Hahella sp. HNIBRBA332: one gene and its partner. The protein of the gene in region 2 interacts with the protein of the main gene of each other region in a pairwise test. Links are inferred from orthologs where the notes say so. Each region holds a gene or a part of one and is shown on either strand. Other genes may lie near its edges.

What was found.
Region 1: the proteins of fliJ (region 2) and malT interact in binary tests that used the Escherichia coli proteins (3 or more experiments, as listed by UniProt). The link is inferred for Hahella sp. HNIBRBA332 from one-to-one orthologs.

Annotation. Positions count from the first base shown.
Region 1 is NZ_CP132203.1:5,273,194-5,276,783, reverse strand. Bases 42-3,305 are described here. They hold malT (HTH-type transcriptional regulator MalT), read right to left. Parts: upstream 2,999-3,305; coding sequence 242-2,998; downstream 42-241. Other genes in these bases: O5O45_RS23330 (alpha-glucosidase family protein), read right to left, coding at 42-42. In the rest of the region: more of O5O45_RS23330, read right to left, coding at 1-41; O5O45_RS23320 (DMT family transporter), read left to right, coding at 3,468-3,590. UniProt on the Escherichia coli protein: Positively regulates the transcription of the maltose regulon whose gene products are responsible for uptake and catabolism of malto-oligosaccharides.
Region 2 is NZ_CP132203.1:394,588-397,763, reverse strand. The notes cover bases 296-3,145. They hold fliJ (flagellar export protein FliJ), read right to left. Parts: upstream 2,022-3,145; coding sequence 1,569-2,021; downstream 296-1,568. Other genes in these bases: fliI (flagellar protein export ATPase FliI), read right to left, coding at 2,054-3,145; O5O45_RS01985 (STAS domain-containing protein), read right to left, coding at 987-1,292; O5O45_RS01990 (ATP-binding SpoIIE family protein phosphatase), read right to left, coding at 296-920. In the rest of the region: more of O5O45_RS01990, read right to left, coding at 1-295; more of fliI, read right to left, coding at 3,146-3,176. UniProt on the Escherichia coli protein: The FliJ protein is a flagellar protein that affects chemotactic events. Mutations in FliJ results in failure to respond to chemotactic stimuli.

The DNA of each region.
Region 1 (3,590 bases), 4.9 Mb from region 2 along the record:
GTAGATGACTGCGCCGCGCCACCAATCACGATCAACCTGCATGTCGCCTCTCTTAACAACTCCAAACCAGGTAACGCACGTGCACCCACAGATAAGTGGAAGACGTTGTTATTTTTACAGTTATGAAGATGGTGCCTGCGGCGAACCGGGCGAACATCCTCCCTCCCTCTTTTTTCTTGGCGTAGTAGTGGGGATGAGGGGGGAGGAGGAGGCGGAGGGTGGGTATGAGGGGGAGCTGCGCTCACTCCCCCTGTATCTTACTCAATAGATCCCGCGCCAGATTGATGGCTTCGGAGCGGTGGGTGATGTTCTGTTTTTGGTAGAGGCTGCGGATGTGTGTTTTCACGGTGGTGGGCGCCACTTTCATGTGCTCGGCGATCTGGTCGTTGGACAGACCTGCATGGATAAGGCTGAGCACTTGCCACTCCCGGCGGGTGAGGGGTGAGGTGCGGATGAGTTCCGGTACGTCAGGGCGGTCGATAATATCCTGGATGATGGCTTCGTCCAGCGAGATACGAATCGCGCGGCTGAAATCCCGTTGTTGTTGCGCCAGCTGGATCAGGCGTTCCGCCCGTTGTTTTTCCATCTCATCCAACTGCTCTTCGCTGATCAAGGCTTTGAGAATATTGATCAGCACTTTGCCGATGCGCAGAAAGCTGCCCACAGCGCCGGTGGTGCTGGCGAGTTTCAGTGCGATGGCCATGTGGCGCAGGGCGTCTTCACGTTGCTCGTTGAGCCAGTAAAGCTGCGATAAATGGATATGGTTGCGGTTGATATCGGTTTTCAGGCCAAACTGTTCCGCCATGCTTTGGATGCCTTCCAACAGCGGCAGCGCCTTGTCGAAATCTCCCAGACTGACGTAGGCCCGCGCCCAGTTGCGGATGTTGCACTGGGTAAAGTGGTTGGTGGCCTGCTCCGGCGCCGGCTCTGGCGCTGCGGTCAGCCAGCGTTGAATGGACTCCTTGTCGCGCACCGCGTCCCAATAGGACAGCATGGCGGCGTGCGCGTTGGCGGTCCAGTCGATATGGTATTCGCCGGAGGCCAGCATCTTGTGAATCTTCTGCACGTAGTCTGCGCATAACGACTGACGACCGCGCGCCTGGGCGATCTTCGCCAGCATCACGTAGCTTTGGATGAACCAGCGCTCACCCTGGCTTTCCAGAATCTCGATGCCTTTTAGCGCACATCGTTCCGCGCTTTCCAGATGGTGCCACTCCCACATGATCTGGCTGCGTATGCGGTACAGGAACTCCAGAATGGGCAGACGCTCCAGGCTGTGGTCCTCCGCATATTGCAGCGCCTTCTCTTGGATGTTGTAGGCTTTCTGCAGATAGCCCTGGGCGACGCTGATTTCCGATTGCTGGCACAACGCCCAAATAACGTTCTGATGCGCATGTTCCGCCAACGCCAGTTGTTCTGTGTCCTGCATGCGGTTCATGGCTTCCTTGAGGTGGCCCTGCACAAACAAGGATTCGCCAATAACCGAAGAGGCGGCGGTGCGGGAGGTGGGCAGGTACACGGGATCATGGGCCAACGCGGATTTTGCAAAGGTCTGCGCCCGTTCCGCGTCCCCGACGTTCATGGCTACCTGAGCGCGCACCGCGTTGAATTCGCCGGTGATCGCTTCCCACTCTTCTTCGCTGCAGTGGGTCTTCAAGTGTTGCTCCGCCGCTTTCAACCAGGATTCCACTTCAGACCACTGATACTGTCCTTGCGCCACCCAGGCGCGCAGCAGGGTGAGAATGGGGTGATCGGCGATGACTTCTTTATTCAGGGCGTCGAAACAGCGTTGCAGCAGATTGAACTGCCCTTCGGTGAAAAAGTCGCGGCCGCAACTCAGCAGGATATCCTTGATGCGTTGCTGGTCTTTGGCCAGCACTGCGTGACGGGCGGCGTCTTCGAAAAAGCCCATTTCACGCCAGGCGTCGCTGGCGCGCTGGTGGAGTCGCGCGGTTTCATCCGGCAGCACGCAGGTTTGCATGTGGCGTAGATAGGCGGCGAACAGCGGATGGTAACGGAACCACAAGCCGCTGCTGTCCAATGGCACGATAAACAAGCCAAGATTCAGCAGGGAGTTCAATAGAAACTGGCCGTCCTGTTGTTGCGCCAGACGCATCACCATCAACGCATTGAAGCGCTCCAGTACGCTGGTGCGTAGCAGGAACAGCCGCTGTTCGTTATCAATGCTGGTGCGGGTCAGTTCATCAAAGTAATCGAATATATAGTGATTGCCGCTGTGTAATTGTTCGACGTATTCGTTGAACTCCACCCCGGTGGAGGCGGTCGCCGCCAATAGTTGCAAGGCCGACACCCAGCCTTCGACCCGGCGGTTGGCGCGCTCGATGCTTTCCCGGGACACTTCGAATCGCAAACGCTGCTCAAAATAGGCCTGAGCTTCGTCGGCGCTGAAGGAAAGGTCCTTGGCGGTGATTTCCAGCATCCGCCCCTGCATGCGTAATTGCGCCACACCGATGGGCGGCGTAGTGCGGGATAGCAGCACTAACGTAATGTAGGGAGGCAGGTGGCGCAGCAGGAAAGTCACGCCGCTGTGGATCTCCGCATTGGTGATCAGGTGATAATCATCCAGCACCATATGCAGCGGATCGCCTTCCAAAGGTAACTCAGACAGCAGGTCGGTGAGAAACGTCTGCAACGTTGGATAACCTTGTTGGTTTAACGTGCGCAGGGTTTCCGGGCAGGCGCCTCGGGTGGCTTCATTCAGCGAGTGAGCGACATAAAAGGCGAACTGCTCACTCAGATTGTCCTGAGCGTCCAGACGAAACCAGGCGGCGTTGGCGCCCAGTGCGTTCAGGCGATCGTCGATCATCGTGGTTTTGCCGTAACCCGCAGGCGCCTGCACCAGGATCAGGTTGACCGGATCGATTTCATGCAGCAGGTCGTCGAACTTCTCCCGCTCCAACAGGCGGGCCGGCCTGGACGGCGGCATTATCTTGGCTTTTATCAAGGTTAAAGACTCGGGCTTTATTGTAGTTGTCATCGGCGACCCTAATTATGTTTCAGCGCTAATGTCGTCCATTATTGGCCGGTTCATACGCCGGTCATGAATTTGTGGTTATATGGAGCCGGGGCTCCCTGGACGCAGTTACATCAGACTTTAGCAAATATCGCTTTGGAAAGTCAGCGCCCATTCACCGTATACGCCCTGACGGCGGGCGCTTATGTGGTTATTGCGTATTGCCGGTATAGGGCTGTAAGACCACCATACGCGGATGTATACGACAGTGCGTTTTCATTATTTCACTTTGCCCGCAATGTCTTGCGCGTCCATTCTGCGATGTGCGCATGCGGCGGTGGTGGAATAGCGGGATCGTAACAGTTTTTGACGCCGCAGCGGTTCTTCCCCTGCGGCTTTTTTTTTGCCCTGAGGGCCCGATCTAAAGTTCCCCGACTGCGATAAATCTGTGACGACGAGCGGCTGTGTTTAAGGAAAGGCGCGGAGGTTGGCGGTGGTTATTCTTGCATATGCAATGGTGATATTGGTCTGGTCCACGACGCCCCTGGGAGTCGTCTGGAGCAGTCAGTCTTTTCATCCAACGGTGGCGGTGGGTTTGCGCATGACGATCGCAGCG
Region 2 (3,176 bases):
GGCAAACGGTTGGAAGCGACCTTGATCAACTGATCGCCCTGCACCAGATAACAATCCGGCAAACCGCCGATCCAGATCTCGATTTCTTCCTGCTCGAAGTTCAACTCCGCCATACAGGCGCAGCAGAAAAAACCCACCGGCAGAATTTTGCGCAGTTTCTGATTCACTTCCCGGAGGATATCTCCCAGCGCATACCCTTTGCTGGTCATGCCATAGAAAATCTCCGCCAGCGGCATGGCGCCGATCGCCGCCGGCAGGCCATGGCCAGTGAAATCCCCAAGCAGCACGTGCATGCCGCCAGACGGTTTCTGACAGGCTAACAACACGTCGCCGTTAAAGACCGCCAGAGGCGAAAGCAAATGCTTAATATTGTTGGCGCCGAGGCAACCCACATGGGCCACATTGTCGAACACGGTTTTGGCGACCTGTTGCTCGCGCACCATATGGTCGTTGTGTTCGGCGATCTGGTCCCGTTGCCGCAACAGAGTTTTATGCATGATCCGCATGCGGTTGAAAGCGTTGATCTTGGCTTGCAGGATAATGCGGTTATAGGGTTTTGACAGAAAGTCGTCGCCGCCCGCCTCAAGGCATTTGGCGAGCGATTCTGCGTCACTGAGAGAGGTGAGAAAAATAATGGGAATCAAGTCTTCGCCGGCCAGCAACTTGATTTTCCGCGCCGCCTCAAAGCCATCCATGCGGGGCATTAAGGCGTCCAGAAGGACAATGTCCGGCCGGAACTCGGAGAACTTCTCAATGGCGTCGACGCCATCCACGGCTGTCGCTGTATCATGTCCCTGCTTTTTGACGATATTCTGCAGGATCATGCGATCGGACTGATTGTCGTCGGCGATGAGAATTTTTAGCGTTTTTTGAGACCCGAGAACGGACGAGGCCATTTCTGAGTCCAGGGATTGTTTCATAGCAATACCCGATAGGCGCATAAATGGCGGAAAGTCCGTTTCAGACGCCCGAAGACTGCGGGCGCTTTATTGAATAACAAACAGTTGTTCAAAATTGGAAATCGTCAATATCTTCCTGACATCATTGTTGCAGTTCGTGATGCAGATTTTAGCGTTGTCGCCGCCTGCATAATCCCGCAATAACAACAGCATCCCCAAGGCGGAGCTATCCAGATACGTCGTCTCCGTCATATCGATCTTGTACTGCTCGAACGGTCCCTCAGGGTTTTCGTACGCATCCCTGAATTCCTGGTGGGAACTGAAATCAAATCGCCCTTTAATGCGAATGGTCAGTTCGGCATTATCGTCAGAGCGGCTTGTCGTTATAGACATATTGCCTCCTTCTGTTGGCGCTCCCCTAATCAAACCATCTGGATCGTTTGGATCCATTCTGTGTTCTTTTTATTTGAAATTCAGGATATTACGAATAGTACGCAGTGAATTTCAATACTCATAATCTTACTAATTCATCAATAGCTGATTTTTACTAAATTTCCAGTTTTCATTCCCTTGGCCGCTATTTACCCGCAGCTAAAAACTGACTTTCAGGCACATTTTCCACCTGTTCCAGCTAACTCGCTAAAACCAAAAAACTTTTTCTACCGTAACTTAATGTCTGTTGTGATAGGCGCGTCGTCCGACAGCGTCGTCCAGGTTGCGCTGTTGCTTCTTATCCTCGTAATAGGCTTCCTCTTTTTTGCAACGATCAATAAAGTCCTGCATGTTATTTTTTTTCTGATACGCCGCCCGCCACACTTCCGTTTGTTGCGACAACTGCTGTTTCAACAGCAATAACTGCTGTTGCTGCTGCTCAATAGCCGAGCCCAGCCTGCTGATGAAGACATGATAGGTTTGGATATGACGCACTGAGCGTACGCCGTTTTGAGTACCCCTTAATTCATCCTGATAATCACGCTGATAGGCGACCAGTTGCTCCAGCTTAGCTTCCGCCTGCTCCACTCTGCGTCGGATATCGCCCATTTTCTTGCGTTCGTTCTCTTCGTCCCGCTCCGCCAGATCAAGCACCAGCGACAACCTTTGCGACTTCTTTTTCTCCGCCACGTTAAAGCACCTGAACTAATGTGGAGTAAACCCTATGGTTTCGCCGGGGCTCTGGGCGCGGCGCCTTGCGCCGGAGCCGGGGTGAACAATTGGTTCAACCCTTGTGCGCTATCATTCAGCGTAGCGCGTTCCCGCAGACTTTGCTGTAAAAATTTGCGCATGTGGGGAAATCTTTCAATCGCGTAATCGGTTTCCTTGTCAGAGCCGGGCGCGTATGCGCCGACGCTGATCAGGTCGCGCGTCTGCTGGTAGCGGGCGTATAGCTGCTTGAAGCGCTGCGCCCTTTGCAAATAGTCCGGCGTCGTTACCTGAGGCATGACCCGGCTGATGGAAGCCTCGATATCAATGGCGGGATAATGCCCCTCCTCGGCCAGACGTCGGTTCAGTACGATATGCCCGTCCAGAATCGCGCGGGCGGCGTCGGCGATGGGATCTTGTTGGTCGTCGCCTTCCGTCAGCACCGTGTAGAAAGCAGTGATGGAGCCGCCGCCGGGCTTGCCGTTGCCCGCGCGCTCCACCAGTTGCGGCAATTTTGCGAATACCGAAGGGGGATAGCCTTTGGTGGCGGGAGGTTCGCCCACCGCCAGGGCGATTTCCCGCTGCGCCTGGGCGTAACGCGTCAGGCTGTCCATCAGCAACAGCACGTTCTTGCCCAAGTCGCGAAAATATTCGGCGATGCGTGTAGTCAGAACCGCCGCGCGCAGTCGCATCAGCGGAGAATCGTCAGCGGGAGAGGCCACCACTACGGCGCGGCGCAAGCCTTCTTCGCCCAGAATATCTTCAATGAATTCCTTCACTTCGCGGCCACGCTCCCCCACCAGGCCGACCACAATAATGTCCGCCGTAGTGAAACGGGTCATCATGCCAAGCAGCATACTCTTGCCCACGCCGCTGCCTGCGAACAGTCCCAGGCGCTGGCCGATGCCCACCGTCAGCAATGAGTTAATAGCGCGGATGCCGACATCAAGTTTTCCCCGGATAGGCGCGCGGTGCAATGGGTTAATCGGCGCGCCGAACAACTCAACGTGATGCTCCGCCTGTAAAGGACCGCGACCGTCCAATGGCTCACCAGCGCCGTCCAGTACTCGCCCCAACAAACAGGCGCCGACACCAATGCGTCCCACACCCGTCATCGGCTTTACTTTGGCGCCAGGT